Regions from separate parts of the Hyphobacterium sp. CCMP332 genome, predicted to be linked through region 1. Evidence: predicted binding sites of a transcription regulator. Region 1 holds the regulator's gene; the other holds the start of a gene.
The links. Region 1 encodes HrcA, which represses chaperone genes, less so after heat shock. Its sites were predicted from a motif close to GTTAGCANTCNNNNNNNNNGANTGCTAAC; they were not measured.
Positions count from the first base shown of each region.

Region 1 (14,717 bases):
GCCCGATTTGCCGCCCCGTCATCAGGGACGGCGTTCCGCCGCCAAAGTGAATCGAGGCAAGCGTTCGACCCGGCCATTGCGCGGCCCAATAATCCAGATCCGCCACAAGGGCCTCAAACAGCGCGCCGTCATTTCCCCGCGCACGATACACATTGAAATCGCAATACGGGCAGATCCGGGCACAGAACGGCCAGTGTATATAAAGGCCCAGAGCGGTATCAGACATGACCGAACTCGGCCGCGATCAAGGCCGTCATAGCGCGGGCGCGATGGCTCATCGCCGCTTTCTCACGCGACGTCATTTCCGCAAACACGCGCGTCTCTCCCTCTGGCTGAAAGACCGGGTCATATCCAAACCCACCCTCTCCGCGCGGCGGCCAGATCATCTCGCCAACAACCCGGCCCTCATAAATCCGGTCAGACTCTCCCGGCACAACAAGTGCCAGCACACAAACAAAGGCGGCGCTGCGGTCGCCATCGCCACAGGCCTCCAGCTCGTCCTCGATCCGGCGCATCGCCCGTGCGAAATCGCGAGGCTCGCCTGCCCAGCGTGCGGAGTGAATGCCGGGCTGACCGTTCAGTGCCGTTACACAAAGGCCGGAATCATCGGCGAGCGCAGGTAGGCCGGTTGCCTGACTGGCCGCCCGCGCTTTCAGCAGGGCATTACCGGCGAATGTCGACTCGGTTTCATCGGGTTCGGAGAGTGAAAAATCAGCAGCCGACTGCAAATTGACACCAAAAGGCCTCAGCAACTCGCCTATCTCTCTGATTTTTCCTTGGTTATGTGACGCCAACACCCAGGAATTTGCTGCTTTCATAGCCCGGTTCACCCTCATTTTTTATCGCCTTTCGGAAAATTAATATCGAAAAACGATATTTTTGCTTGCAGCCCCGGAATTTTATGTTTATCGATAAATCCACGGACGGCGAAATGATCGTTCGGCAGACAAAACAAAACATCTTGGTCGATTGAAACACTTAACTGGAGAACATAAAAATGGTCAGGTCCGAAAACAATGCAGCACGCACCTTTCTTGCGGTTGCGATTAATGCGTTTCTTATCATCGCGGTCGGTGCCGGCGTTGTTGCCGCTCTCGCCCCGGCGATGGCATGAGCGTAAAATGGTCCCGGCGGTAGCGTTACGCGCCGCCGGGGACCCAATAGGGGGCAGGAGTAAATGGAGGCAACAAAAGCGAGTCCGATGATCGGAGGCCTGAAATGGCTTCTGGATATCATCTGGTATCTTTTGTGGGCGGTGCTCATCGTCAGCGCGGTAACCGTACTCCTTGCCACAATATTGTTCGGTGCCCAGCTTTTTGGGTGGTTGCCGAGCGGGGTCGCAGCCTCTCTTACGGGGGCGATAGACCGGGTCATCATGCTCCCGCTTGTTGTGGGAGAGATTGTCACGCTTCTGGTGATTGTGCATCGCCTGAGGCTGATCGTCAGAACCCTCATTTCCGGGGACCCGTTTGTTCCTGAAAATGCTGGACATTTGCGGGTCATAGCCATCGCGGTCGGCGTTTACCAGATCGTTCGCTATGCCGCTCAGGGTCTGGTCGCAATTTCGCTGGCCGTCTTTAATTTCCGGATCGGAGGCGTGGAGCTCACGCATTTCGATCTCAATCTCGGGCCATGGTTTGCGGTGGCCGCGCTTCTGGTGTTGTCGGAGGTTCTTCGTGAAGGAGCCCGGATGCGCCAGGAACAGAAACTGACGATTTAGGGAGGCGCGGGAACATGCCCATTCGCGTCACCCTCGACAGGATGCTCCTTGAGCGCCGCATGTCTCTGACAGAGCTGTGCGATCGGGTCGGCATCACAATGGCAAACCTGTCCATTCTCAAGACAGGCAAAGCCAAGGCAGTCAGATTTTCGACGCTGGAAGCGTTGTGCCAGGAACTGGATTGCCAACCTGGCGACCTTCTGAGCTTCGATGAAGATGGAGACGGAGACGGCACCGACGCCTGATCCGTTTCAAGTAAACCCCCGGCGGATTTTCCACCGGACGGTGAAGAAGCAGCGGGAGCGGGCCTGATTGGCATACGCCCCTTCCCAAGAGCGCCGATCGGGCCTTTTTCAGCCCCCCAGCGCGCTCCCGCTGCTTCTCTTTTTCCTTTATAATACGGAATTCTGGATTTCGCCTAGCTCGGCGATGCCTTTCCGTGCGAGATCAAAAAGTGCGTTGAAATTTTCCTGCGGCAGCGGCCGGTCTTCGGCGGTCGCCTGAATTTCAACAATCCCGCCTGATGCGGTCAGAACGAAATTGGCGTCCGTCGACGCCTGGCTGTCTTCCTCGTATTCCAGATCAAGCCGCGCCGTACCGTCCACCATGCCGCAGGAAATCGCGGCCAGCTGGTCAAACACCGGATCGGTTTTGAGAACACCCTCTTCCACAAGCCAGCCCATCGCCAGCTTGAGGGCCACCCAGGCACCTGTAATGGCAGCCGTGCGGGTTCCGCCATCGGCCTGAATGACGTCACAATCCAGCGTCACCTGCCGCTCTCCCAGAGCCCTCATATCTGTAACAGCCCGCAGGGAACGTCCTATCAGGCGCTGGATTTCCTGCGTGCGGCCCGACTGTTTGCCGGCTGCGGCTTCCCGGCGTCCGCGCGTATGAGTGGCACGTGGCAGCATGCCGTATTCGGCCGTCACCCAGCCCTTGCCCGAATTACGCATCCATGGCGGTACATTTTCTTCCACGCTGGCGGTGCAGAGCACATGTGTATTTCCACATCTGATCAGGCAGGAGCCTTCTGCATAGGGTGAAACACCGGTTTCGATCGTCACATCCCGCAAGGCATCCAGGGCGCGTCCATAAGGTCTCATAGGTCAATTCTCCGACAGGGCTTTCGCCCCGTCTAGCCATGGCGCCAACAGACGTAAACCGGCGATCACCGCTTTGCCGGATTGAACGCCAAAGCCGCATGTCCTAACTGAAGGGCTCAATGACCTTCGACAGACAGAATATGCCCAGCCTGGCGGATCTGGATGAACGCTCGCGGCAGATTTTCCGCGAAATCGTCGATTCCTATCTGGCAACAGGCGATCCGGTCGGCTCGCGCACCTTGTCGAGGCGCGAAGGTCTGGATCTGTCACCAGCCTCGATTCGCAACACGATGTCGGATCTGGCCGCCATCGGCCTGCTGACCGCGCCGCATCAGAGCGCCGGGCGCCTGCCGACACATGCCGGGCTGCGGCTGTTCGTGGATGGCCTTTTGCAGGTTGGCGAGCCCTCGGCAGAGGACCGGCAGGCGATAGAATCCCGCGTCGCGCCGACGGCCGCCAAGGTATCCGATGTCCTGTCGGAGGCCTCGTCCATGCTGGCCGGTCTGGCCGGTGGCGCCGGGCTGGTCACGTCGCCGTCTCGTGAAACCAGACTGCGTCATGTCGAATTTGTACCGGTCAGTGCGCACGAAACGCTCGCCATTCTCGTGTCGGAGGACGGCTCGGTTGAAAACCGCATCATGGTCGCCCCGCCCGGACTTCCGGCATCGGCCATGGTCGAGGCGGGAAATTACCTCTCCACGCGGCTAAAGGGCCGCTCGCTGAAACAGGCGACGGAGGAAATCCGCGGCGAGATCAAAGAGCGCAGGGCCTCTCTGGATTCGGCCGCCAGCGCGCTGGTAGAACAGGGGCTGGCCAGCTGGTCAGGGGGAGAGGAGCGCGCCCTCATCATCCGCGGACAGGCGCAATTGCTGGACAATGTGGCCGCTGCTGAAGATCTGGAACGCATTCGCATGCTGTTTGACGAGATCGAGCGCAAGGAGGGCCTGATTGCCCTTCTGGACAAGACCAGGGACGCGGAAGGCGTGCGCCTTTTCATCGGCGCGGAAAACCCGCTTTTTTCGCTATCCGGTTCAAGTGTCATTGTCGCTCCCTATATGGATAGCGAACGGCGCATTATCGGGGCGCTCGGCGTCATCGGACCGACACGTCTGAATTACGCACGGGTCATCCCCATGGTCGATTATACTGCCCGCGTGGTCGGGCGCTTGCTGGAAAAATCCCGCAACTAGACGGGTCAAGAGGACAACATGCCAGAGAATAAAGACGATCAACCCATCGAAGACCGGATCGAGGAAATCGAGGCCGCCGAAGCCACTGCCATGGCCGAGGCCGAAGCCGCAGAGGCCGAGGCGGAACAGGCCGAGCCCTCCCCGGAAGATGCCATTCGGGCGCTTCAGGCCGAGCTGGAAGAGACGCGCGACCGGCTTCTGCGCACTGCTGCTGAAGTCCAGAATGCGCGCCGCCGCGCGGAAAAGGACGTAAAGGATGCGCGGCAATATGCCATTTCAGGCTTTGCGGGTGACGTTCTGAACGTCGCCGACAATCTCTCTCGCGCCCTTCAGGTCGCCCAGTCGGAATCGCTGGAAGGCCCGGCCAAAACGCTGGTCGATGGCGTTGCGCTGACCGAGAAAACCCTGCTGTCAACGCTGGAGCGCCATGGCGTAAAGCGCGTCGAGCCCGCACCGGGCGATGCCTTTGACCCCAACCACCATCAGGCCACCACCCAGATTCCTTCAGAACATAAGGCCGGCACCATCGCGGCCAGCTTTGCGCCCGGCTATGTCATCGGCGAGCGCACCTTGCGCGCCGCCATGGTAGCGGTATCGGCCGGCCAGCCCGCCGCAGATGATGGCGGCGGAGCCGGTAAGGCCCGGAACGACGGGCCCGAACCCGGCTCCGGCGTCGACGTAAAGGCCTGATACCGGCCGCTTGTTGATTCCGGCGCAAAATTGCTTTCCTCTGTTCATCTGAACAGGGGAGGCGTTCATGGAATTTCTGATTGCTGCCGTCAGTACGCCGGTCAACTTTGATGCCGCTACGGCGACGGACGCCTATATCGCCACCATGGATGCCGCTGCGCGGGCGCGCTCGGATGCCTATTTCGAAGGCGGCTACTGGCTGATTCCGGTCAATCTGATCGCCGGGCTCGCCATGGCGGGATTGCTTTTGCAGACCGGCTTTTCAAAAGGCCTTCGCGACCGGGTTCAGGGGCTCGTCAGATCGAAATCCCTGACCGTCGCCCTCTATGCAGCCATCTACACCATCGTCACCACGCTCATTCTATTTCCGCTGACGCTGTGGCAGGGCTATTTCCGCGAGCACGCCTACGGCCTGTCGACCATGTCGCTCGGCGGCTGGCTGAACGAGCAGGCCATCGGTCTCGTGACCGGCGTCATCATGGCAGCCATCTTCCTGACGATATTCTATCTTGTGCTGGGCCTTGCCAGGCGCGCCTGGTGGATCTGGGGCGCTGGCGTATCGGTGATCCTTCTGGCCGTCGCGATCTTCATCTCGCCTGTCTATATTGATCCGCTCTTCAATGAATATCAGCCGATGGAAGAGGGCGAGCTGCGTGATGACATTCTCGCGCTCGCCGACGCCAACGGCATTCCCGCCGATAATGTCTATGTCTTTGATGTGTCACGTCAGTCCAATCGCATCACCGCCAATGTGAATGGCCTGTTCGGCACCACCCGCATCGCCCTGTCGGATACGCTGATCGACAATACCGATCCCGATGAGGTCCTGGCCGTCATGGGACATGAAATGGGCCATTATGCGCTCAACCATCTCTGGGAAATGTTCATCATCTTTGCGGTTGTTCTGGCCATCGGCTTTGCCTTTACTGACCGGCTCTTTGCCTTCGTGAATGGCCGGTTCGGCAAGAGCTGGGGCGTTTCCGGTATCTCCGATATTGCCGGCCTGCCTTTGCTCGCGGCCTGTCTGTCAGTCTATTTCTTCATCGCGACCCCGGTCTTCAATACCGTGATCCGGACCAATGAAGCCGAAGCCGATATATTCGGCCTCAATGCTGCGCGCGAACCTGATGGGTTTGCGACCGCCGCGCTGCGTCTGGCCTCCTATCGCAAGATCGATCCGGGCCGCTGGGAAGAATTTATCTTCTTCGACCATCCGTCCGGCCGCGCCCGCATTGCCATGTCCATGCAGTGGAAGGCCGGACAGCTGGCGCTGGGCGCACAAGACCAGACCCCGGAATTGCGGCTCGACCGGGCGCGCGCCATTTCAGACGCGCTGGTGGAGGGACCGGAAACCCGGCAAGAATAGCGCGGCCTTCCGGGGCTTAAATCACGATCCGTGACAACAATGTGTGTCGCCAGACCGGCGTGATTTTGCCATGCTCTGATCAAAGCAAAGGCAGGAGCCTGCATGTTACCGAACTGGGCCATGGATGCCATGAGCATCCTCACGCAAGTCTTCATCCTCCTGCTGGGGGCGGCGGCGCTTGTCGTGGCCATTCTCTTCATCATTGATATCAGCCAGACGCGTGATGCCATCCGCCGGAATTATCCGGTTGTGGGCCGGTTCCGGAATCTGTTCACCCGGCTGGGCGAGTTTTTCCGTCAGTATTTCTTTGCCATGGACCGGGAGGAATTACCCTTCAACCGCGCCGAGCGCGAATGGGTGTATCGCTCCGCGAAGGGCGAGGGCGGAACCATCGCCTTCGGTTCGACCAAGCCGCTGACACCTGTGGGGACCGCTATCTTTGTCAATAGTCCCTATCCGGATCTGGAGGATGATGTTGCCCACACCAGAAGCCTGCAGATCGGCCCGTTTGCGCGCCAGCCTTATGACGCCCCCTCTTTCTTCAACATTTCAGGCATGAGCTATGGAGCGCTGTCGCGGCCTGCGGTGCGCGCCCTGTCGCGCGGTGCGGCCAAGGCCGGAATCTGGCTCAATACCGGTGAAGGCGGGCTCTCCGATGCGCATCTGGAAGGCGGCTGCGATATCGTCTTCCAGATCGGCACGGCGAAATACGGCGTGCGCAATGTCGAGGGCGGCCTTTCGGATGAAAAACTGAAAGCCGTCGCCAGCCTCGAACAGGTCAGAATGTTCGAACTGAAGCTGTCGCAAGGTGCAAAGCCGGGCAAGGGCGGTATCCTGCCGGCAGAGAAGGTGACACAGGAAATTGCCGACATTCGCGGCATTCCGGCCGGGATTGCGTCCCACTCGCCCAACCGGCATCCGGAAGTTGGCGATAATGCGCAATTACTGGATTTTATCGCCCATATCCGCGAGGTGTCCGGCAAGCCGGTGGGCATCAAATTCGTTGTCGGCGCCTATGGCTGGCTGGACGCGCTGTGCGAGGAGATCAAGACACGCGGCATTGAAAGCGCGCCCGATTTTTTCACCATCGATTCCGGTGATGGCGGCACGGGCGCAGCCCCCATGGCGCTGATGGACAATGTCGGCCTGACGATACGGGAAAGCCTGCCCATGGTGGCCGGCATTCTGCGTCATCATGGTCTGAAGGAGCGCATCCGCATCATCGCCTCGGGAAAACTCCTGATCCCGTCCTCCGTGGCCTGGGCCCTGGCCGCGGGGGCAGACTTTGTCCAGTGCGGCCGCGGCTTCATGTTCTCGCTCGGCTGTATCCAGGCGATGAAATGCCACATGAATACCTGCCCGACCGGCGTCACGACCCACAAGAAATCCCTGCAGCGCGGACTCGTACCTCAGGACAAGGCCGAGAAGGTCGCCCTCTACGCCAATACGCTGCGCGAACATGTCGAAATCATCGCCCATTCCTGCGGCGTCAGCGAACCGCGGCAGCTCAAACCCATGCATGTCCGGCTGGTACAGGCCAATGGGCGGTCCAGGTCCATGGACAATCTGAACTTCATTCCACCGGAGGAATTACGCCAGGATCGCAGCCTGCCGGAGCAGGCTTGATGTGGGCATGTCACTCGACAGCTTTTGTCACGCGAATAGATTGCAGGCTTGCAAGGGGGACAGGGTAATGAGGCGGATATTGTTGATTGGCGCGGCGGCTTTGTTGTCAGCATGTGCTTCCACGCTGCCAGAGGATTTTGCATTTGACCCGGGATCGGGCGAAGCCTTGCTGGCATTTGACAGTTCTGTTGTTCGGGAAAGCGGCACGCTGATCCTGGTGTCGGCTGATCTGGAGACCGGGACGTTTGACCGCTTGCCCGATCCCGTAACGGCCGGTTACAGAAACCGTATCGAACTGGATGATCCCACGGCGGGCCGTATTTATCTGAACAGAATGGAGCCCGGCACCTACGCTATTGCCGGCGTCATATACACGCTCGGGCAGACGATGACGACGACATGTTTTTCGCGCGGCACGGTCGTTTTTGATCTCCGCGAAGGCGAAGTCGGCGTTTTGTCCGGTGGTACGGGCTTGACCGGAAACGGCCGGTTTATGACCCGTCAGACCCCGGCAGATCGTTTGGCACGCGCAAGAAACGCGCTCGCCGCCGTTCCGGGCGTTCCCCTGGATATATCGGCCTATGTCGTCGAGCCTGTCGCGGCCATCACGTTCGAACCGGGCTTGCGTTTGATCGGCACAGGCTGTCCGGGAACATCAGACTTTCAAACCCTTGAAGGCCCTGTCGTCACGGCAGGCGATGACGCGGCGGTCAAGGATTAGTCACCCGCCGCATCGTCAGATTCAGCCGTCCGCCATCGGGTACCAGTGTCGAGGTTCCCGGATAGATGCGGTCCACCCCGTGATAACAGCGCCGCGCCTCACCGCCGAGCACGACGACGTCGCCCGATGACAGGATCAGGGAATGCGTTTTGCCTTTTCGGGCTGGCCCGCCCAGACGAAAGCGCGCCTTGTCGCCCAGAGAGACGGATACAACGGCGGCATTCGTCGCCTCCTCGTCCCGGTCGATATGCAGGCCCATGCGAGAGGTATCGCGATAGTAATTCACCAGGCAGGCTTCAAAGGGCGCAGGGTAACCGGCCACCGAGTCCCACAGGTCCGTCAGCAGCTCAGGCGGGTCAGGCCAGGGCGCGCCGGTCCCGGGGTGAGCCGGTTCATAGCGATAGCCCCTGTCCTTGTCCGTCACCCAGCCCAATGGCCCGAAATTCGTCATCGTGACGCTCATGGGCTGGCCGGTCCGCGGCATGCACGGCCGATAGAAGGGCACGGTTTTCACCGCCTCCAGGACAGCCTCGACCAGCGCAGCCTGTTGTTGCCGGTCAAAATATCCGGGCAGGTATCGAAATCCGTCTGGCAAACTCATACAGGTAAGGATAGACGAAGTCCTTTCTGCGGCCAGTCATGAGCACTGCAAACACCTGAATTGATTCGCCCCACACCCTTGCGGGTTATGCCGGGCCTCCCTATCTCCGGCATCGAGCCGGGTGTCCGGCAATTGGATTAATGACAGACAGGCGGCAGGGCCTGGAACCTTGGGGGGTTTCATCCAGCCGGCCGGCGCTTCGGGCCGGTTGGAAATCTGGGAGAGCCTCGCCCAAAAAGAAAACGGAGACGAAAACGTCATGAGTAAGGTAATCGGCATTGACCTCGGGACCACAAACTCCTGTGTCGCAGTCATGGATGGCGGCAGCGCCAAGGTCATCGAAAACTCCGAAGGCGCCCGGACCACCCCGTCCGTTGTGGCGTTTACGGAAGACGGTGAACGCCTGATCGGCCAGCCGGCCAAACGTCAGGCCGTCACCAACCCGGAACAGACCTTCTTTGCCATCAAGCGTCTGATCGGCCGTGATATGTCGGACCCGATGGTCAAGAAGGATGCCGGAATGGTGCCCTACAAGATCATAGCCTCCGATAATAACGATGCCTGGGTTCAGGGTCGCGACAAGAAATACTCCCCGTCTGAAATTTCCGCTTTCATTTTGCAAAAGATGAAAGAAACGGCTGAATCCTATCTCGGCGAGAAGGTCGAGCAGGCCGTCATCACGGTTCCCGCCTACTTCAATGATTCACAGCGTCAGGCCACCAAGGACGCCGGCAAGATTGCGGGCCTTGAGGTATTGCGCATCATCAACGAACCGACCGCGGCAGCGCTCGCCTATGGCCTCGACAAGGGTGATAACCGCACGATTGCTGTCTATGATCTCGGTGGCGGCACGTTCGACGTCTCTATCCTCGAAATTGGCGATGGCGTCTTCGAGGTGAAGGCCACCAATGGTGACACCTTCCTGGGCGGTGAGGATTTTGACCTCCGCATCGTCGATTATCTTGCTGACGAGTTCAAAAAAGAAAACGCCATCGACCTGCGCAAGGACAAGCTGGCGCTTCAACGGCTGAAAGAAGAGGCCGAAAAGGCCAAGAAGGAATTGTCGTCTGCCACGTCCTATGAAGTGAATTTGCCCTTCATTACGGCCGATGCCTCGGGCCCGAAACACCTGACCATGAAGCTGTCCCGCGCCAAGCTGGAATCGCTGGTCGAGGATCTGGTCAAGCGCACGATCGAGCCCTGCAAGAAGGCATTGAAAGATGCCGGCATGTCGGCGTCCGACATCGAGGACGTGGTGCTGGTTGGCGGCATGACCCGCATGCCGAAAGTCCAGGAGGCGGTGAAAGGCTTCTTCGGCCGTGAACCGCACAAGGGTGTGAACCCGGATGAGGTTGTTGCGATGGGCGCCGCCATTCAGGCCGGCGTGCTCCAAGGCGATGTGAAAGACGTGCTCTTGCTGGACGTCACGCCGCTGTCTCTGGGTATCGAGACACTGGGCGGGGTCTTCACCTCGCTGATTGAACGCAATACGACCATCCCGACCAAGAAGTCCCAGACCTTCTCGACCGCTGAAGACAATCAGCAGGCCGTGACCATCAAGGTCTCGCAGGGCGAACGCCAGATGGCGGCGGACAACAAGCTTCTGGGTCAGTTTGACCTGATGGGAATTGCTCCGGCCCCGCGCGGCATGCCGCAGATCGAGGTGACGTTCGACATTGATGCCAACGGCATCGTCAATGTGTCGGCCAAGGACAAGGCCACCGGCAAGGAACAGCAAATCCGCATTCAGGCCTCGGGGGGGCTATCCGACGACGATATCAACAATATGGTCAAGGACGCGGAAGCCAATGCAGAGGCCGACAAGAAGCGCAAGGCGCTGGTCGAGGCGAAGAACAATGCCGAGGCTCTGCTCCACCAGACCGAAAAACAGCTGGAGGAGTTTGGCGACAAGGTCGGGGATGATGTCAAAACCGCAATCACCAAGGCGTCAGACGAGTTGAAAGCTGTCAAGGACGGTGAGGATGCCGCTGAAATTCAGGCCAAGACCCAGGAGCTGGTCCAGGCTGCGATGAAACTGGGTGAAGCCATGTATGCCGCCCAGCAATCCGAAGGCGGACCGGACGATTCAGGTGATGCCGGCTCAGGCGACGAGGATGTTGTTGATGCCGAGTATTCGGAAGTCGACGGCGAAGGTGATGATACCTCCGGCGACAAGAAAGAAAGCGCTTAAACCGCGTATGGGATGAAAGGCGCCCTGCCAAAGCAGGGCGCTCCTCACCTGAAGGCTGCAGTCCATGGCAAAGCGTGATTTTTATGAAGTTCTGGGCGTTGACCGCTCGGTCGACGACAAGGCGCTGAAAAGCGCCTACCGGAAACTTGCCATGCAGTATCATCCGGACCGCAATCCGAATGATGCCGACGCAGAAGCCCGCTTCAAGGAAGTGGGCGAGGCCTATGCCGCTCTCTCTGATCCACAAAAGCGCGCCGCTTACGACCAGATGGGCCATGCCGCCTTTGAAGGCGGAATGGGCGGCGGCGGTCAAGGGCCGTTTGGCGGCGCTGCCGGTGCCGCAGACTTTGCCGATATTTTCGAGCAGGTCTTTGGCGGCGGTTTTGGCGGTATGGGCGGCCGCCGCGGTGCACGGCGCAGCAATGGCCCGGCCCGCGGTTCCGATCTGCGTTACGACCTGGAAGTCAATCTGAAAGACGCCTTCGAAGGCAAGTCGGAAACCCTGAAGGTTCCGACCAGCCTCACCTGCGAGCGATGCGACGGGAATGGTGCCGAGCCGGGAACATCTCTTGAAACCTGCGCGACCTGCGCCGGTCAGGGCGTTGTCACGGCGGGAAATGGCATGTTCCGGATTCGCCAGACCTGCCCGGCCTGCGGCGGACAGGGCAAGACCGTTTCCGATCCGTGTCACGAATGTGATGGTGTCGGACAGGTGCGAAAAATCCGGACGCTGAATGTCGATATCCCAGCCGGAGTGGAAGACGGCATGCGGATCCGGCTCGCCGGTGAAGGCGAATCCGGAGCCCGCGGCGGTCCGCGAGGCGATCTCTATATCTTCGTATCGATCCGCCATGATGATCTGTTCGAACGCGATGGCCCGAACCTCTACTGCCGCGCAACCGTTCCCATGGTGACAGCCGCTCTGGGTGGAACCATTTGCTGCCCGGTTATTGATGGCGGCAAGGCGGAGTTGAAGATTCCGTCTGCGTCCCAGACAGGCAAACGAATGCGCCTGAAAGGCAAGGGCATGCCGCGTCTGCGTGGCGGGCCACGCGGCGACATGATCGTCGAATTATATGTCGAGACACCGCGTAATCTGACCGACCGGCAGAAGGAATTGCTTCAGGAGTTCTGCGAGCTCTCCGGCGGCAATTGCAATCCGGAATCTGATGGCTTTGTCGGCAAGGCAAAGCGTTTCTGGGACGATCTGACCAGTGAGGACGGCCGGCCGGGCGTATAGGGCCTAGGCTGACGGCGCTGTCAGATACCAGAGTGCCGCTTTCTGGATATCCGAAGTAAAGGCGCGGCGGGCCGTCTCGTCGTCCTGCAAGTCAGCCTGAAACAGGGCCGCATCCCGGCTGAGCCCTATGACCAGTGTGAGCAGAAATAGGGCGGCCGGCGGCGCAAAGTGCGGCGGTTTGATCTTCAGAACGGTCAGCGTCTTCGACAAATCCTCGGCGAGTCTGGCAGGGGGCTGCGCCAGATCGACCGGACGCCCCGCCAGCCGGGATAGCAAAGCCCGATTGGCCAGACCATGCGCAACGCAGGCCTCGGCGAGCTGTCCAATCCAGCGGTGCACGTCCCGATGACGGCGCGCCTCCTGGTTGGCCAGCAACAGGTTTTCCGTCAAAATCTCCAACCGGTCCGCATAGAGCGCATCCAGCGCGGCCGCCTTGTCGGCGAAGCGTCCATAGAAGGCACCGACGGACGATTTCGCCTTTCGGGCAATATCCGCCACCGTCAACGCATCGATTGAATTATCCTGAACTGATTTTTCAAGTATTTTCAGGATTCTCTGACGCGTTGCGCGGCTGCGGGCCTGCATGGCCGGTTTGACGCCCGATTCAACAGTGGCTTCGTTTTTGGGATGGGCTTTCCATTCCGGCAATGGCTTTAACTTTCCATTCACATATTCGAATCAGGGCTTTGGAGGTTAGATTTTATTCGAACCAAATTCTAGTTCTTTAATGGGGGGGACACGTTACAGGGGAAATAATCTCCTTGTTAACTCTATTGCGCCATCGATTTTGACGGTAAAGCCGACCCATCCTGATTGCGAGGTTTTGGACATGGTCTTGAGAATTTCAATTATCGGCGTCGGCGGGCGCCTCGGACGCACGATTGCCCGCGAAATCATTCTTGATGAAAGATACGAATTGGCCGGCGGCGTTATCCGGTCCGATTCCGACCATGTCGATCAGGATCTGGGCGAGATTGCCGGAACGCCCTGGCTCGGCAGACCTGCCTCTATCCGGCTTGAGGATGTTCTGGACGGGGCTGACGCCGTCATTGACGCGTCCACTCCGCAAGCGAGTGCTGCAATCGCCCGCCGTCTCGCCGATCTGGGAGGGCCGGCGCTGGTGTGTGGCGTGACCGGCCTGAACCAGGCGCAGACAGACGCATTGCGAGCCGCCAGCGAGATATTGCCGGTGCTGGCGGCCCGGAATTTCTCGATTGGCATCGCACTGGTCGAAATGCTGGTGTCGACGGCAGCGGCAGGACTGCCGCTCGAACGCTGGGATGCCGAAATCAGCGAGACCCATCACCGGCACAAGATCGATGCGCCCTCGGGAACGGCTCTGATACTGGGGGAAGCCATTGCGAGATCTCGCGGACAGATCCTAGACATGGTCGCCGAACGCGGCCGCAGCGGACCCGATCAACCGCGCAATCCCGGAGGTATCGGTTTTGCCTCCGTGCGGGGCGGCGCCATTGTCGGCGAGCACGAAGTGCGCTTCCTGTCAGACAATGAGGAAATATCGATCGGACACCGGGCACTGGATCGGCGCGTTTTTGCCCTCGGTGCCCTGACGGCGGCGCAATGGCTCGTGGGCCAGAAGGCCGGACTGTATTCGATGCGGGACGTGATTGGCGGCAATTGACGCAATTCCGGCAAACAGGGCATAAGGCGTCATAAGCAGTCAGGAGTTGACATGAGCCGATCCCGCCGCCTTTCAGATGTTTCCCGCGCGCCGAAATCCGCCGCCTCGGGGGCCGGATGATCGCGACAAACGGATTTGAGGGCCGGATGACGGGGCAAATGGCCGCGCATCCGCCGGTGCAGGGAGAAGAGGCGTGAGTGAGGGGAAGCAGACTGCCGACAGCTTTCTACCTTTTGAAGTCAATCTGTTAGTAACGCTCCGACTGGATTACCGACTGCTGTCTATTGGCTTGTTCCTGATAATGACCGGCAGTTTTATGGCCATTGCCAGCCTGACCCACACGAATGGTTTTCAAGCGCTGAAACCGGGCGGCGACCTGTTTCAGGAAGTCGAGCTCGCCATTGTTTTCTGCGCCTTGCTGACAGTCGCCATCGCGCTTCAGACCGCTGGTCATAATCTCTGGAAACGGGAATTAAAGGCCCTGCGCGATGCGCTGCGACCGGGATTCCAGGACCGGCTCGACCCGTTTGAGTCCGGCTTGCCTGTCACGTGGCGAAAAGCCTACCGGGTTGCGAGCCTCAGTGGCCTTGCGGCCGGCATAGCACTCAATTGCGTTATTGTTTCTCA
Region 1 covers NZ_CP058669.1:2,264,517-2,279,233, forward strand. The annotation lists gene hemW (radical SAM family heme chaperone HemW) at 1-226, opposite strand, end outside; gene rdgB (RdgB/HAM1 family non-canonical purine NTP pyrophosphatase) at 219-836, opposite strand; gene HXX25_RS13900 (DUF2975 domain-containing protein) at 1,376-1,720, shown strand; gene HXX25_RS11385 (helix-turn-helix transcriptional regulator) at 1,735-1,965, shown strand; gene rph (ribonuclease PH) at 2,113-2,823, opposite strand; gene hrcA (heat-inducible transcriptional repressor HrcA) at 2,943-4,013, shown strand; gene grpE (nucleotide exchange factor GrpE) at 4,032-4,703, shown strand; gene HXX25_RS11405 (M48 family metallopeptidase) at 4,771-6,069, shown strand; gene HXX25_RS11410 (FMN-binding glutamate synthase family protein) at 6,172-7,695, shown strand; gene HXX25_RS11415 (hypothetical protein) at 7,763-8,416, shown strand; gene HXX25_RS11420 (alpha-ketoglutarate-dependent dioxygenase AlkB) at 8,406-9,017, opposite strand; gene dnaK (molecular chaperone DnaK) at 9,277-11,208, shown strand; gene dnaJ (molecular chaperone DnaJ) at 11,273-12,448, shown strand; gene HXX25_RS11435 (TetR/AcrR family transcriptional regulator) at 12,452-13,096, opposite strand; gene dapB (4-hydroxy-tetrahydrodipicolinate reductase) at 13,284-14,090, shown strand; gene HXX25_RS11445 (hypothetical protein) at 14,284-14,717, shown strand, end outside.

Region 2 (14,717 bases), 640 kb from region 1:
GTTCCATTGCGCCGGATGCCTGGATGGCGGTGGATCAGGAAGGTGGCGCGGTGCAGCGCCTCTCCGGTGATCTTGGCTATTCCCCCATTCCACGCGCCTATGTCATTTCCGAAGAGCAAACCGTCGAGGAGGCGCGCGACATCTATCGTGCCGCCGCCATCGAGTTCCGCGATGCCGGATTCAATCTGAATCTTGCGCCCGTCGCGGATGTTCAGGATGACGAGAATGGCGTGATTGGCCGATGGGGGCGCGGCTATGGGGCAGACGGCGAACGGATTGCCGAATATGCCGGAGCCTTCATTGAGGCCTTCGAAAGTGTCGGGGCGGCCTGCTCCATCAAACATTTTCCCGGGCATGGCCGGTCATCGGGCGACAGCCATCATGGTTTTGTCGATATTACCGAAAGCTGGAGCGAAGCCGAGCTCGATCCGTTCCGCCGGTTGATTAATGCCGGACAGGCGCATCTGATCATGGGCGGGCATCTTACCCATATCGGCCTTGACCCGGCTGGCGACCCCGTGACGTTTTCCCGTCCGATCCTGACCGATTTGCTGCGTGGTCAAATGGGCTTTCGGGGCGCACTGGTGACGGATGATCTCGATATGGGAGCGATCCACGAAAATTATGATCAACGCGAAGCCGTGATCCGGTCGATCCAGGCCGGCAATGACATGATCATGATGTCCAACTCCGCGGCTCCGGATCCGGAATTGCCGATCCGTTTTGCAGACTGGATCGAGGCCGCGGTCGCCAATGGTGAGCTCACCGAATCCCGGATTGAAGAGTCGATGGCGCGTCTGGATGTTCTGGCGGCGCGATCCATCTAGGCACCAAAGAAAAAGGGCGGCCCGATTGAGCCGCCCTTGATCATTCAAGGCCCTAGCCTCGCAGACTATTCCCCGGAAGGAGTCTCGTTCCTCAGATATTCGTTGAGGAAGGCGAGATAGGCTTCCGATGCGGTGATGCGGTTGTCGCGGCGACGAAAGCCGTGGCCCTCATCCGGGAAGAGAACATATTCGACCGGCACACCATTGGCCTCAACGGCAGCGACCAGTTCATCGCTTTCCACCTGCAGGACGCGCGGGTCATTGGCCCCTTGTACGACAAGCATCGGCTTGGTGATGTTCTGGGCGTGGAAGAGCGGCGAGATGGCGCGGTGGCGGTCCGCGTCCGTGGCCGGATCGCCCATTTCGTCATAGAGCGCCTCGCGGAAGGCTTCCCACCAGGGCGGGATGGATTCCAGCGTCCGGACCCAGTTTGTCACGCCGAAAATGTTGATGCCGACGTCGAAGGCGTCCGGGTGGAAAGTGAGCGCCGCCGCGGTGATATAGCCGCCATAGGAGCCGCCGATCACGCCGACCTGATTATCGCGCACCCAGTCCTGCTCGCGCAGCCAGTCGCCAGCGGCGACTATGTCGCGCAGATCCTCTTCGCCATGGCGGCGATCATCCATATGGAAGAAGGTCTTCCCGTAACCGGACGAGCCGCGATTGTTCGCGGCATAGACAGCATAGCCATGATTTACGAGGTGCTGGATCGTCGCCGAATAGCCGATCCGGCTCTGCCCGCCCGGTCCGCCGTGGACCCACACCAGCGCCGGGACAGGCGCATCCGCGCTCGCGCCATGTGGACGGTAGAGAATTCCGGGAATCTCCAGCCCGTCAATGCTCTCGAAGCGGACGACTTGTGCATCCACCATCTCGTCTTCCGAAATGGCGGGGTTAAGCGCGCTGGTCAGCTGGGCGTGGTCCTGAGTGGCCAGGTCGACGATATGCAGATTGGACGGCGAGGTGGCGCTGTCGATCAGGAATGCGATCTGCTGTTCATCACGCGAGAAGCGGACTGAACCGATATCGCCTGCGGGCAGGTCGGGAAGGGCAATTGTCTCCCCAGTGCCTGTGTCGACAATGGACACTTCGGTGCGCGCGTCGGCATTGATGCCCGAGACGCGATACTGTCCCGAGGGTGAGAAGGTGACGAAGGACACGTCCCAGTCCGCTTCGATCAGCGGGGCGGTTGTCCCTGTCTCAAGCTCATAGGTCCAGGCCTGGTTGAATTCGCCGTGCTCATTTGTGGCATAGACAAGGGCGGCGCTATCGGGCGTGAAGGCATAGACGCCGTGGGCGATATTGCCCTCGTGTTCGGTGATCAGCGTGGGTTCTGTTTCGCCAGAGGCCAGATCGAGCAGCAGGATGTCGCTGTCGGCAGAGGTGCGGTTGCGTACCAGCGCCAGCCAGCGCCCGTCCGGGCTGACATCACCGATTTCCAGCGCCGAGTCGTTCTGAAAAACGATCTGGCTTTCAAAGCTCACCGTGTCATAGGCGAGGATATCCATGGCTGTCTGGTCGCGCTCATTGGTCATAAGCCAGATATCGCTGCCGTCCGGCGACCAGCCGAGGAATTGCGCACGGACCTCTTCGCCCGGTGTGATGTCGTATATTTCGCCATCCGCATCGCGCACGAAAATATGGCTGATCTCATTGCCGCCACTGTCGGCGGTGATCAGAATGCGCTCGTCATCCGGGAAATAACTGACGGCAAAGATTGCGTTGGTGGCGGAGTCGGTGAGGGCGGTGCGCTCGCCCGTCTCGGGATCGACGGTATAGGCATTGAATACGCCGGTCTCGTCGGACGAGATCAGGATGCGGCTGTCGTCGGGCGAAAACGGGAAACCCGCGCTCGAGGCCATTCCGAAACTCGTTGTCATGTGGAAAGTGGCTGCATCATGCATTGTTCGGGATGATGCCTCCTGAGCGCCTGCAAAGGTGCCATTCGACTCTCCCGGCGCGGTGCCGGTTTCAGGCGCCGGACTGCAGGCGAACAAAACGGCTGCAGGAATGGCGGCAAAAAAAGCATTCAGGCGCATCTACGATCTCCCGTTATTTTTTGATCGCCTCACTTTAGCAGGATATGGCGGGCTTGCATCATGCCGATTTCCTGCACGAAAAGAAAAAGGGCGGCCCGATTGAGCCGCCCTTGATCATTCAAGCGAGGTTGGCGTGGCCTAGAAGCCCATGCCACCCATGCCGCCCATTCCGCCCATGTCACCCATATCAGAGGCGCCACCGGAGTCTTTTTTCGGCTTTTCAGCCACAGCGGCTTCGGTCGTGATCATCAGAGCCGCGATTGACGCAGCGTCCTGCAGGGCATGACGCACAACCTTGGCCGGGTCGATCACACCAAAGGCCAGCATGTCGCCATATTCTTCGGTCTGAGCGTTATAGCCGAATGTCGGGCTCGCGTTTTCCAGCACCTTGCCGACAACGATCGAGCCTTCAACACCGGCATTGGTCGCGATCTGACGGATCGGAGCCTGCACGGCGCGGGCAATGATGCCGATGCCTTGCGTCTGATCGGTGTTGTCACCTTTCAGGCCATCCAGCGCCTTGGAGGCTTTCAGCAAGGCAACACCGCCGCCCGGCACAATGCCTTCTTCGACCGCCGCACGCGTTGCGTTCAGCGCATCATCGACGCGGTCCTTGCGCTCTTTCACTTCCATTTCGGTTGCGCCGCCGACCTTGATCACTGCGACACCGCCGGCGAGTTTCGCCAGACGTTCCTGCAGCTTCGCGGTCGTAATCCGAGGAGGTATCCTCGATCTGACGACGGATCTGACCCACGCGGGCTTCGATGTCGGCCTTGTCGCCGGCGCCGTCAACGATCGTGGTGTCGTCCTTGGTGATGGTGACGCGCTTGGCAGTGCCGAGCATGTCGAGCGTGACGTTTTCCAGCTTGATGCCGATGTCTTCGGAGATCACCGTGCCACCGGTCAGGATGGCGATGTCTTCCAGCATGGCCTTGCGGCGATCGCCGAAGCCCGGTGCCTTGACGGCCGCGATCTTGAGGCCGCCGCGCAGCTTGTTCACGACCAGGGTCGCGAGGGCTTCGCCTTCGACATCCTCGCGATGATCAGCAGCGGCTTCTGGCTCTGAACCACCTGCTTCGAGCACCGGCAGCATCGGCTGCAGGCTCGACAGCTTCTTCTCGAAGCAGCAGGATGTACAGGCAGTCTTCGAGTTCGGCGACCATCTTGTCGGAGTTGGTGACGAAGTAGGGGCTCAGGTAGCCACGGTCGAACTGCATGCCTTCGACCACGTCCAGTCTCGGTTTCCAGGCCTTGGCTTCTTCGACGGTGATGACGCCTTCATTGCCGACCTTTGCATCGCGTCGGCAATGATCTGACGCCGATTTCGGCTTCGCCATTGGCCGAGATGGTGCCGACCTGTGCGACCTCGTCGGAGGTTTGATCTTCTTGGCTGCTTCGAATGCTCGACGACCTTGGAGGTGGCGAGGTCGATGCCGCGCTTCAGATCCATCGGGTTCATGCCGGCCGCGACCGACTTCATGCCTTCGCGAACGATGGCCTGAGCCAGAACGGTTGCGGTCGTGGTGCCATCACCAGCCGCATCGTTGGTCTTCGATGCCACTTCACGGACCATCTGGGCGCCCATGTTCTCGAACTTGTCGGAGAGCTCGATTTCCTTGGCGACGGAGACACCGTCCTTCGTGGTGCGCGGAGCGCCGAAGGACTTCTCGATCACGACGTTACGGCCTTTCGGGCCGAGTGTGACTTTCACAGCATTGGCAAGCGTATCGACGCCCTTGAGCATCTTTTCGCGGGCTTCAACGCCGAATTTGACTTCTTTGGCAGCCATTTTTCAGTTCCGTTTTCTTTGTCTTGATTGGGTTTGAATGAGCGGAAACCGGCGGGGCGTTAGCCCATCACGCCGAGGATGTCCGACTCTTTCATGATGATCAGCTCGTCACCGCCGAGGGTGACTTCGGTGCCCGACCATTTGCCGAACAGGATGCGGTCGCCGACCTTGACGTCCAGTGCGCGCACTGAACCATCGTCCTTGATGGCGCCGCCGCCGATGGCAATAACTTCACCTTCTTGCGGCTTTTCCTTGGCGGTATCCGGAATGATGATCCCGCCCTTGGTTTTGGATTCTTCTTCCACGCGTTTCACGAGCACACGATCGTGCAGCGGACGAAATGACATGTTCATACCCCTGTTTGGTATTCATTGTTGTTGCGAAGAGCCGGTTAGCACTCACATGCACCGGCTGCTAACGAGGCTGCAGATAAGCATGCGGAGAGGAGGCGTCAAGTGGTGCGCGGCGACTCGTCTGCTTTCAGATGAGCCGTATCATTCATCTTCGGTTCACCGGCGAATCTTTCAACTGACCCTCGTATTTCTGCCATGATAGGCGTATACTGACGTTCTGAAACCAAAACGGAGTTTACCCATGTTGTTTCGTACCCTTGTCGTATCTGTTGCTGCCCTCTCCTTTGCAGCCGGCTGCACGACGACCGACCCCTACACCGGCGAAACCCGGCCAAACAATACGGCTCGCGGCGCGCTGATCGGGGCGGGCCTGGGTGCTGCCCTGGGTTATCTGACGAACACGAATGATTCCGAAGAAGGCCGCACCAACGCGCTGATCGGCGCAGGTATCGGCGCTCTGGCAGGGGCCGGTGTCGGTAACTACATGGACCGGCAGGAAGCCGCGATGCGCGAACAATTGCGGGATTCCGGCGTCGGTGTACGCCGTCAGGGCAATGATCTTTTGTTGATCATGCCGGGCGATGTCACCTTCGCGACCAATTCCGCCGATATCGAGCCGCGTTTCTATACGGTGCTGAACGATGTCTCGGACGTGCTGAACACCTATCCGGCGACCTATGTCGACGTGATCGGTCATGCCGATTCAACCGGTGCGGCGGATTATAACCAGCAATTGTCGGAACGCCGGGCCCAGTCGGTGGCGGGCTATCTGATCTCGCAACGTGTCCTGCGTGACCGCTTCTATGTGGCAGGTTTGGGCGAGACATCTCCGATCGCGTCCAACGACACACCGTCGGGTCGGGCGCAAAATCGCCGTGTCGAAATCCGCATTCGTCCGCACGTCGCAAGCTAACGCCGTCGGGCATTCGTTAACGTTCTGACAACACGGTGCGATCCAACGTAGTCTGGAGCCAATCGAACTGATTCGCTTTAGATTGCTTTGGATCGCCCATGCCTCGCGCCAGCGACATTCTGATCGTCCTGACCTACGCCATGATTGCCGTGGTGTCGGCGCTGGCGTTTGAACGCCTCGGGCTGATGTCGACCAGTTTTGCCTGGATGATGGGCGCCGGGGTCTTCCTGATTGCCGGGCAGGCGCATTCCGCAGCCGCCCGGGCCATCGAGCGCAAGGAAATGATCGCCGAAATCGACGCGCTGAAAGCAGCGAATCTTGATCTCGCCGAAGAGATGGCGGAAGCGCAATCGCGCCTTGATACTATTGCGGACACCATGCGCGCCGAGGCGCATCAGCGCGAAGAAACCCTGACGAATGAAGTGCGGGTTCTGGAAGATCTGGTGCGTCGCATGGGGGCTGGTGGTGGCGCGTCCATCGCACCGGCGAAGCCCACGAACACGGGTCAGACACCGGTAAACATGGACATCGTCCGCGATGCGCTGGCCGCCAACCGGGTCGATCTCTACCTCCAACCCATAGTCTCGTTGCCGCAACGCAAGACCTATTTCTATGAAAGCTTTTCAAGACTGAGAGACCGTGCGGGTAACATCATCACGCCGGCGGCCTTCATTCGCGCTGCCGAAGATGCGGGCCTGATGGCGGAAGTGGACAATCTTTTGCTTTTCCGATGCGTCCAGATCGTGCGCCGGCTCACCCAGTCAGATCGCCGGATCGGCATTTTCTGTAATGTTTCCCTCCGGTCTCTGGCGGATGAAGATTTCTTCCCGAATTTCCTCGACTACATGCGGCGCAATTCCGACCTCGCGAGCTCATTGATCTTTGAAGTTTCACAGGCCGCCTTTGAAGCCCGCACGCCGGGGGCGGCACGAAATATGGGACGTCTGGCCGATTTCGGATTCCGGTTCTCGGTCGATCAGATGACCGACCTCAACAGTGATTTTTCCGAAATGCAGCGGGCGGGTGTCCGGTTCGCCAAGGTCGAAGGCCAGCGTCTGGTGACAGCAATCCGGAATGAGGAGCCCATTGGCGGGCTCGCAGCCGGGGCCATCCAGCCCGAGGATATTCCCAGCCTGTTTGCCAAGTTCGGTATGGACCTTATCGCGGACAAGGTGGAGCAGGAGCAAACCGTCGTCGAACTCCTGGATATCGATACCGGCTTTGCGCAGGGCCATCTCTTTGGTGAGCCCCGCCCGGTCCGTGACGAGATACTTGACGAAACCACCACCCAGCCCATTCGCCGCTCTGCCTGATATCCGCTTGTATCGGCAGGCCAGACCGCTAGGTAAGGCGATATGAAGGCTGCATTTCACTTTCGGGACATTGCCGGGCGCTATTCGGCCATCTTTTGTGATGTCTGGGGCGTCATCCGCGATGGTCACGCCATTTTGCCCGATGCGATAGAGGCCCTGCAGCAGGCGCGCGCCAGCGGCGTTCCGGTCATACTGGTGTCCAACTCGCCGCGCCCGGCACATGATGTTGCGCGGCAGCTGGCCCGGATGGGTGCGCCGGATGATGCCTGGGACGGTATTGTGACATCGGGTGATGCGACCCGAATAGCCCTGAACGACCATGCGCCGGGCCCATTTTTCAAGATTGGTCCGCCGGGCGGCGACGATTTGCTCTATTCAGGTCTGGATATTACATTTTCGGATGTCGACGAGGCGCATGCCATTGTGTGCACCGGGCTGGTTCGCGAACTGGGTTCGGCTCCGGATGATTATGAAGCATTGCTGACAGAGCTGGCCGACCGGCAATTACCCATGATCTGCGCCAATCCCGACATTGTGGTTCAGGTTGGCGATGATCTTGTCTGGTGTGCAGGGGCATTGGCGCGCCTCTATCGGGAGCTGGGCGGCACGAGCGTTATCGCCGGAAAGCCGCACAAGCCGATCTACGAGCTCGCTTACCGCATGCTTCTGGACCGGGGATGGCGCGGCGACCGTTCGAATGTCCTGGCCATTGGCGACGGTCCGGAAACCGACCTTGCCGGCGCGGCGCGGATGTCCATCGACTCGCTTTTCATCGGCGACGGAATTCTGGGCGGGGCACTCGATCCATCTGATATGCCGGCGATTCAGACCGAGCTTTCCCGTTACAACGTGACCGCGACCTGGTTTGCGCCGCGGCTGATCTGGTAAGCCGTCTGGACAGCGCCGCCCGGTTGCCGTCTATAGGCTGTGAACTCACTGGAGCCCGGATATGACGCAAAAGGCACCCATTCCGCTAGAAGACTTCCGCGTTGGCCAATCAGCCGAGATCACGCGGCTGGTGGACGATACGACCGTGCGCGCCTTTGCCGAAGTGTCCGGCGATCACAACCCGCTGCATCTTGATGAAGAGTTTGCCCGGCGCACACCCTATCGGGGACGTATTGCCCATGGCGCGTTGATCGCGTCCTACCTGTCGGCGCTTCTGGGCAATGAATTGCCTGGTCCGGGCTCGATTTTCGTCAGCATGGATCTGGGCTTCCGGTCTCCGGTGCGGATTGGCGATACCGTGCGGTCGCGTGCGGAAGTGATCTCGATCGACCTCAAATCGCGGATGATCGAACTCTCCTGTTCCTGCAAGGTAGGTGACACTGAAGTCATGACGGCGCGGGCCTCGGTCATGGTCCGCACCCGCAAGCGAAAATCCGCGGAATAGCGACGTTTCATGCTGATTGTCGAAGGCCCACCAAAGTCGGAGCTACCTGCCTGCACCCTGGCGCTGGGTAACTTTGATGGCGTCCACAAAGGCCATCGCGTCGTGTTGGATGCCGCGCTGGAGAAGGCCAGAGAGGCGGGTCTCGCACCGGCGGTTGCTGTTTTTGACCCGCATCCTCGTCGTTTTTTTCAACCTGACTCCCCGCCCTTTCGGTTGATGGACGATGTGCAGCAGGCCGATGCCATCCGCGAACTGGGATTTGAACGCCTGCACGTCCTGCCCTTCAATACGGCCATGTCCCGCATGATGCCGCGCGAGTTTGCAGAAACGGTGCTCACCGGCTGGGCGCATGCGAGCCATGTTTTTGTCGGTGCGGATTTCGAGTTTGGCAAAGGCCGAAGCGGTGATGTGCGGATACTTGCCGGGATCGGCTCGCAAATCGGTTTCGGCGTCACCGGCGTCACGCTGAAATCGAACGGCGATGAAAAAATTTCGTCCAGCGGCATTCGTCAGGCACTCGAAGCTGGTGATATTGATGCGGCCCGCCAATTGCTCGGTCGGCCCTGGATCGTGCGAGGCGAGGTCGAGCAAGGTGATCAACGTGGCCGGACCATCGGGTTTCCCACGGCGAATATCAGCCTCGGTGATTATTGCCGTCCGGCGTTCGGGGTCTATGCGGTGCGGATCCGTATTGATTCCCGGCTTCATGACGGCGTTGCCAATGTGGGCCGGCGTCCGACGTTTGATGGAACCACCGAGCGGCTGGAAGTCCATGTTTTTGATTTTGCCGCCGACATTTACGGGCAGATGGTGAACGTCGAATTCGTCCGGTTCCTGCGGCCTGAACAAAAGTTCAATGGACTCGACGCCCTGAAAGCGCAAATTGGTCAGGATGCCATTGCGGCGCGTTCGGTTCTGGGCGCGGACGCGACGGATGAAGGCTCAACCAAACCGTAAGTGGACACAGCATGTTTGAACGCCGGATATCGCCTGTCATTCCGTACTCCGGATTTGGCATGGCTGCATTGGTGATCGCGCTTGATCAGGCCAGCAAATACTGGATGCTTTACGGGCTGGACCTGATCAATCAGACGCCGGGCAGCCGCATCGAGGTCTTCTCCTTCTTTCACCTGACCATGGTGTGGAATCGCGGGATCAGCTTTGGTTTTCTGCAGGCGCAAGCCTTCTGGCAAAGCCTGCTGCTTATTCTGTTCTCGCTGGCCGTCTCGGGGCTTTTGGCGAGCTGGATGTTGAAAGCGACGCGTTGGCTGCAGGCCAGCGCCTATGCGCTGATCATTGGCGGTGCGCTGGGCAATGCGATTGATCGCGCCATTTACGGCGCGGTCGCAGACTTCCTTGATTTTTCCAGTCTGCCTTTGCCATTCGGGTTTCAATTCAACTGGGTGTTCAATGTGGCGGATGTCGCCATCAATATCGGTGTTGTCGCGCTTCTGATTGACCTGCTGGTCAATGATCGCGACGCGAGGTGAGGGCCGGGCTGGTGAAACCGCCTGTCTTTCGCTAGAAAACCGACGAACGTTTATTCGGGAGTATATTTATGCGTCAGCGTCTGATCACGCTCGCGGTCCTGACCGCGACCATCGCGGTAGCTGGATGCGCCGGGGTTCGCGGCGGAAGCGCCGAGCCGGATGAGTTCCGCGTTGTCACGATTGCGCCTTTGACCGTGCCGCCGGAATATAATTTGCGCCCGCCGCGTCCCGGTGAGCCGCGCCCGGAAGAAATCTATCCGGATCAGGCTGCTCGCGCTGCACTGTTTGGTGCGCAGGGTGATTTTGAAGGTTCTGATGGCGAAGCCCTGCTTGTCGCACGCGCTGGCGGCGGTGATGCTGACCCGTTCATTCGCGCCATCATCGATGGTGAAACGGCCGCTGTTGTTCGCAAGTCGACCGATTTCAGCAACCAGATCCTGTTCTGGCGCGAGGGCACGGAAGGCATTGGCGATAATGCCGTGACCATTGACGCCGAAGAAGAGGCCGAGCGCCTTCAGCTGATTGAACGCGTCACCGGCGGTGGCACGGTGGAAATCCACCGCGACCGCGGTGGCATTGGCAAAATCCCGGGCCTGTAAAACCCGAACATTACCGATTCAAGGCGGTGCGGCTTCGGCCCGCCGCCTTTTTCATTTCCATGGAGATCAGAATGACGCAACTTCTTGCGATCTTTGTAACTGTTTTTCTGGCCGAATTGGGCGACAAGACGCAATTGGCGACGGTGCTGTTTGCCTCCGAGCGCCAGACGTCGCCTATCCTCATTTTTCTGGCAGCGTCTGCCGCACTTGTGGCCTCGACCGCGCTGGCCGTGGCGCTCGGAACCGCAGCAGAACGCTGGCTGGCTTTCCTGCCACTGAAATTGCTGGCCGGGATCGGTTTTATCCTGGTCGGCGGGTGGACCATTTTTGATCATTTCAGAACCGCCGCAGCGGCTTGACCCGCCGCCCGGCCTTCAAGAGGCTGCGGTCATGACCAAAATCCGCCGACTCAGCCCTGAAACCGTCAACCGGATCGCCGCCGGCGAAGTTGTCGAGCGACCGGCCAGCGTGGTCAAGGAGCTGGTCGAAAATGCGCTCGATGCCGGTGCGCGGCAGATTGATATCCATGCCGAAAAGGGCGGCCTGGCCCGCCTGACCGTGACCGATGACGGCGAAGGCATGGATGAGGAGCGGCTCGCGCTGTGCGTCGAGCGCCATGCCACGTCGAAACTGCCCATTGGCGGAGATGGCGAGGACGACCTTCTGAATATCGACACCATGGGGTTTCGCGGCGAAGCCCTGCCGTCGATTGGCTCCATTGCCCGCCTGTCCATCACGACGCAGGCGCAGGGCACGAAGGACGCGTTTTCCTTAAGCGTTGAGGGCGGGCGGCAGAGCGACATCAAACCGGCGCCGCCCATGGGGCTTGGCGGGACGCGCATTGATGTGCGCGATGTTTTCTATGCGACGCCTGCCCGGTTGAAATTCATGAAGTCGGAACGCGCGGAAGGCAATGCAATCGCCGATGTTGTCCGCCGTCTGGCGCTGTCGCGGCCGGATGTGGGCTTCACCCTGACAATTGACGGGCGAAGCCGATTGGCGCTCGCCGCAGAACGCGGTGACGAAGCGCGGCGGCTTCGCCTTTCGGCCATCCTCGGCAAGGATTTTGGCGAGAACGCGCTCGAGATTGATCAGGAACGCGAGGGTGTTCGTATTACGGGTCTGGGCTCGCTGCCGACCTTCAACCGGGGGTCCGCGCAGCACCAATACCTGTTTGTGAATGGCCGTCCGGTGCGTGACAAATTGCTCGGCGGCGCCGTGCGCGGGGCCTATCAGGACTTTCTGGCGCGCGACCGCCATCCGGTCGTGGCTTTGTTCGTCGATCTGCCCGGCGGGCAAGTGGACGTGAATGTTCATCCGGCCAAAGCCGAAGTGCGGTTTCGGGATCCGGGCCTCGTGCGCGGCCTGATTGTCGGGTCCCTGCGCCATGCGCTGGCCGGGGCCGGGCACCGGGCGTCAACGACTGTGGCGGGCTATGCGCTGGGCCGAGCACGGCCGGACGGGGCGGTTTATCAGACACCGCATTCACTTATGGCGGCCTGGGGCAGTGCGCGGCCGCCGGAGTCCGGGACGCTGGTTCAGGACCGCTCCGCGCGGGTTGAAGCTGATTTTTCCCAGCCTGCCGGGTTTGCAGGCCCGAGTACTGATACGGCACCTGTTGGAGACTATCCGCTGGGCATGGCGCGGGCGCAGCTGCACGAGACCTATGTTGTGGCGCAGACGCAGGATGGCATGGTGATTGTGGATCAACATGCCGCCCATGAGCGCCTTGTCTATGAGCGCATGAAAAAGATGCTGGCGGACAGCGGCGTTTCAAAACAGGCCTTGCTGGTGCCCGAGATTGTTGATCTGGATGCCGCCGAGGCCGAGCGGGTTCTGTCCCGCGCGGATGAGTTGGCCGAGCTGGGTCTGGTGGTGGAAGGCTTTGGCGCGAATTCGATTGCCGTGCGCGAAGTCCCGGCCTTGCTGGGCAAGCTGAATGTGCAGGGTCTGATCCGCGATCTGGCCGATGATCTGGCCGACTATGATACGGCACTCTCACTCAAGGAAAAACTGGAAGAAGTCGTTGGCACAATGGCCTGTCACGGCTCTGTGCGCGCAGGCCGCCGCCTGACAGGTGAGGAAATGAATGCGCTTCTGCGGGAAATGGAAACCACGCCAAATTCGGGTCAGTGCAATCACGGCCGCCCGACCTATGTCGAACTGAAACTGGCCGATATCGAGCGCCTGTTCGGGCGGCGGTGATGTGGGTCTTTATTCGTCGCAGATGGCTCTGGATTCTTGTCGCGCTCATCGCGTCACCCGTCATTCTCGTTGTGGGCTATTTCGTCTTGTTGATCCTCGCCGCGCTTATTCTGGGACTGGCCATCCGTTCCAGTTATGTCACGCACGAGTATTATCGCGTCGAGTCACCCGACAACCGGTATGAAGCGGTGGTATGTATAACGCATACCAGTGCAATTGACTCTGATACAGCCCGAATTGATATCGTCGAAACCGGAGACGAAGCGCCTTGCGCGGGACGAGCCGCTACCATTCCGTGGCGCGCATTCGAGGTGACTTGGCAAGCTGAAAACGCGTTGCTCGTCGAATATTGGGTTGGTGATCCGGTCTACGAAGCAACCATTCAGCAAATCACTTTGGCTCAGGAAGTGTTTGAAGTGACTCGGCTACCGTCTTCAAATGCGCATTTGGAACCTGACCGGCCTTGGTCACCACACGATTCACATAGCGATTAGCCCCGCTTCAGAAAGACCACTTTCGCTGCGCCCCAAATGCGTTCATCGACCGGCGCCCAACCCGGCAGGGTCGGCACGTCTTCGTTGGCTGCGACTTCGAGCACGGCCAGAGCGTCGTCTGTGATCCAGCGGCCCTCGATCAGACCGGAAAGGGCAGGCGGTGCGAGATCCTTGCCATAGGGCGGATCGAGAAAAACCAGATTGAAGGGCGCGCCGAGCTTGGCCGGTTTCTCGCCGAGATCTGTCGCGGACCGCCGGTGAAGGCGCGTATTTCCAAAGAGCTGGAGCGTTTCGATATTGTCGCGAACAGCGCCGCGTGCGCCGGCGTCGGTATCGACGAACAGGCAAAAGCTTCCGCCGCGGCTCATGGCTTCAAAGCCGAGCGCACCCGATCCGGCAAAGAGATCGATAATCCGGGCATCATCCAGCGGGGGCGCCCAGTCGGCATGTTCCAGCACATTGAACAGAGCCTGGCGCGCCTTGTCAGAGGTCGGCCTTGTATTCACGCCTTTGGGGGCGTTGAGCGGGCGGCCTTTGAATTTACCGGCAACGATACGCATCTCAGTCCTTGCCGCTCAGGAAATGGCCGCACTGATCCTGCAAGACGCGCTCCGGCACGGGCTTGACTTCACCGGGCTGCAGATTGCCCAGCTGGAAAGGCCCGTAGGAAATGCGAATGAGCCGGTTCACCGTCATGCCGACAGCGGCCAGCGCTTTACGGATTTCCCGGTTCTTGCCTTCGCGCAGGGAGACATTCAGCCATTTATTGCCGCCTTGTTCGCGTTCGATCTCGACCTCGATCGGACCGTATTTCACACCTTCGGCGGTAATGCCCTTGCGCAGCTTCTCCAGCTCCGTTTCGGTGACACGGCCAAAGGCGCGGACCCTGTAGCGGCGGGCCCAGCCGGTCGACGGCAGCTCAAGGGCGCGGGAGAGCTCGCCATTATTGGTGAGCAGCAGCAAGCCTTCGGAGTTGAGATCGAGGCGGCCGATCGAGATCACACGGCCCAATTCCTTCGGCAATTTCTGGAAGACGGTGTCGCGGCCTTCCGGATCCTTGTGCGAGGTCACGAGCCCCGTTGGCTTGTGGTAGCGCCAGAGGCGTGTTTTCTCCGGTTCGCCGATATCCTTGCCATCAACGGACACCCTGTCTTTGGCCGTGACGTTGAGCGCCGGGCTCTTCAACGTCTTGCCATTGACCGCCACACGGCCGTCGGCAATCAGCTGCTCGGCTCCGCGCCGGCTGGCGACACCGGCCCGCGCCAGCACTTTTGCGATACGCTCGCCGGAATGTTGTTGTTC
Region 2 covers NZ_CP058669.1:1,628,762-1,643,478, reverse strand. The annotation lists gene HXX25_RS08430 (glycoside hydrolase family 3 protein) at 1-827, shown strand, start outside; gene HXX25_RS08425 (S9 family peptidase) at 893-2,866, opposite strand; partial or broken gene groL (chaperonin GroEL) at 3,005-4,655, opposite strand; gene HXX25_RS08415 (co-chaperone GroES) at 4,715-5,002, opposite strand; gene HXX25_RS08410 (OmpA family protein) at 5,250-5,921, shown strand; gene HXX25_RS08405 (EAL domain-containing protein) at 6,020-7,234, shown strand; gene HXX25_RS08400 (TIGR01459 family HAD-type hydrolase) at 7,277-8,122, shown strand; gene HXX25_RS08395 (MaoC family dehydratase) at 8,184-8,627, shown strand; gene HXX25_RS08390 (bifunctional riboflavin kinase/FAD synthetase) at 8,637-9,584, shown strand; gene lspA (signal peptidase II) at 9,644-10,117, shown strand; gene HXX25_RS08380 (DUF3035 domain-containing protein) at 10,186-10,716, shown strand; gene HXX25_RS08375 (TMEM165/GDT1 family protein) at 10,788-11,075, shown strand; gene mutL (DNA mismatch repair endonuclease MutL) at 11,107-12,921, shown strand; gene HXX25_RS08365 (hypothetical protein) at 12,921-13,415, shown strand; gene rsmD (16S rRNA (guanine(966)-N(2))-methyltransferase RsmD) at 13,412-13,975, opposite strand; gene HXX25_RS08355 (pseudouridine synthase) at 13,977-14,717, opposite strand, start outside.
Region 2: HXX25_RS08415 (co-chaperone GroES) is a predicted target of HrcA. The motif match lies at 5,046-5,074, and genes of this name have one in related genera.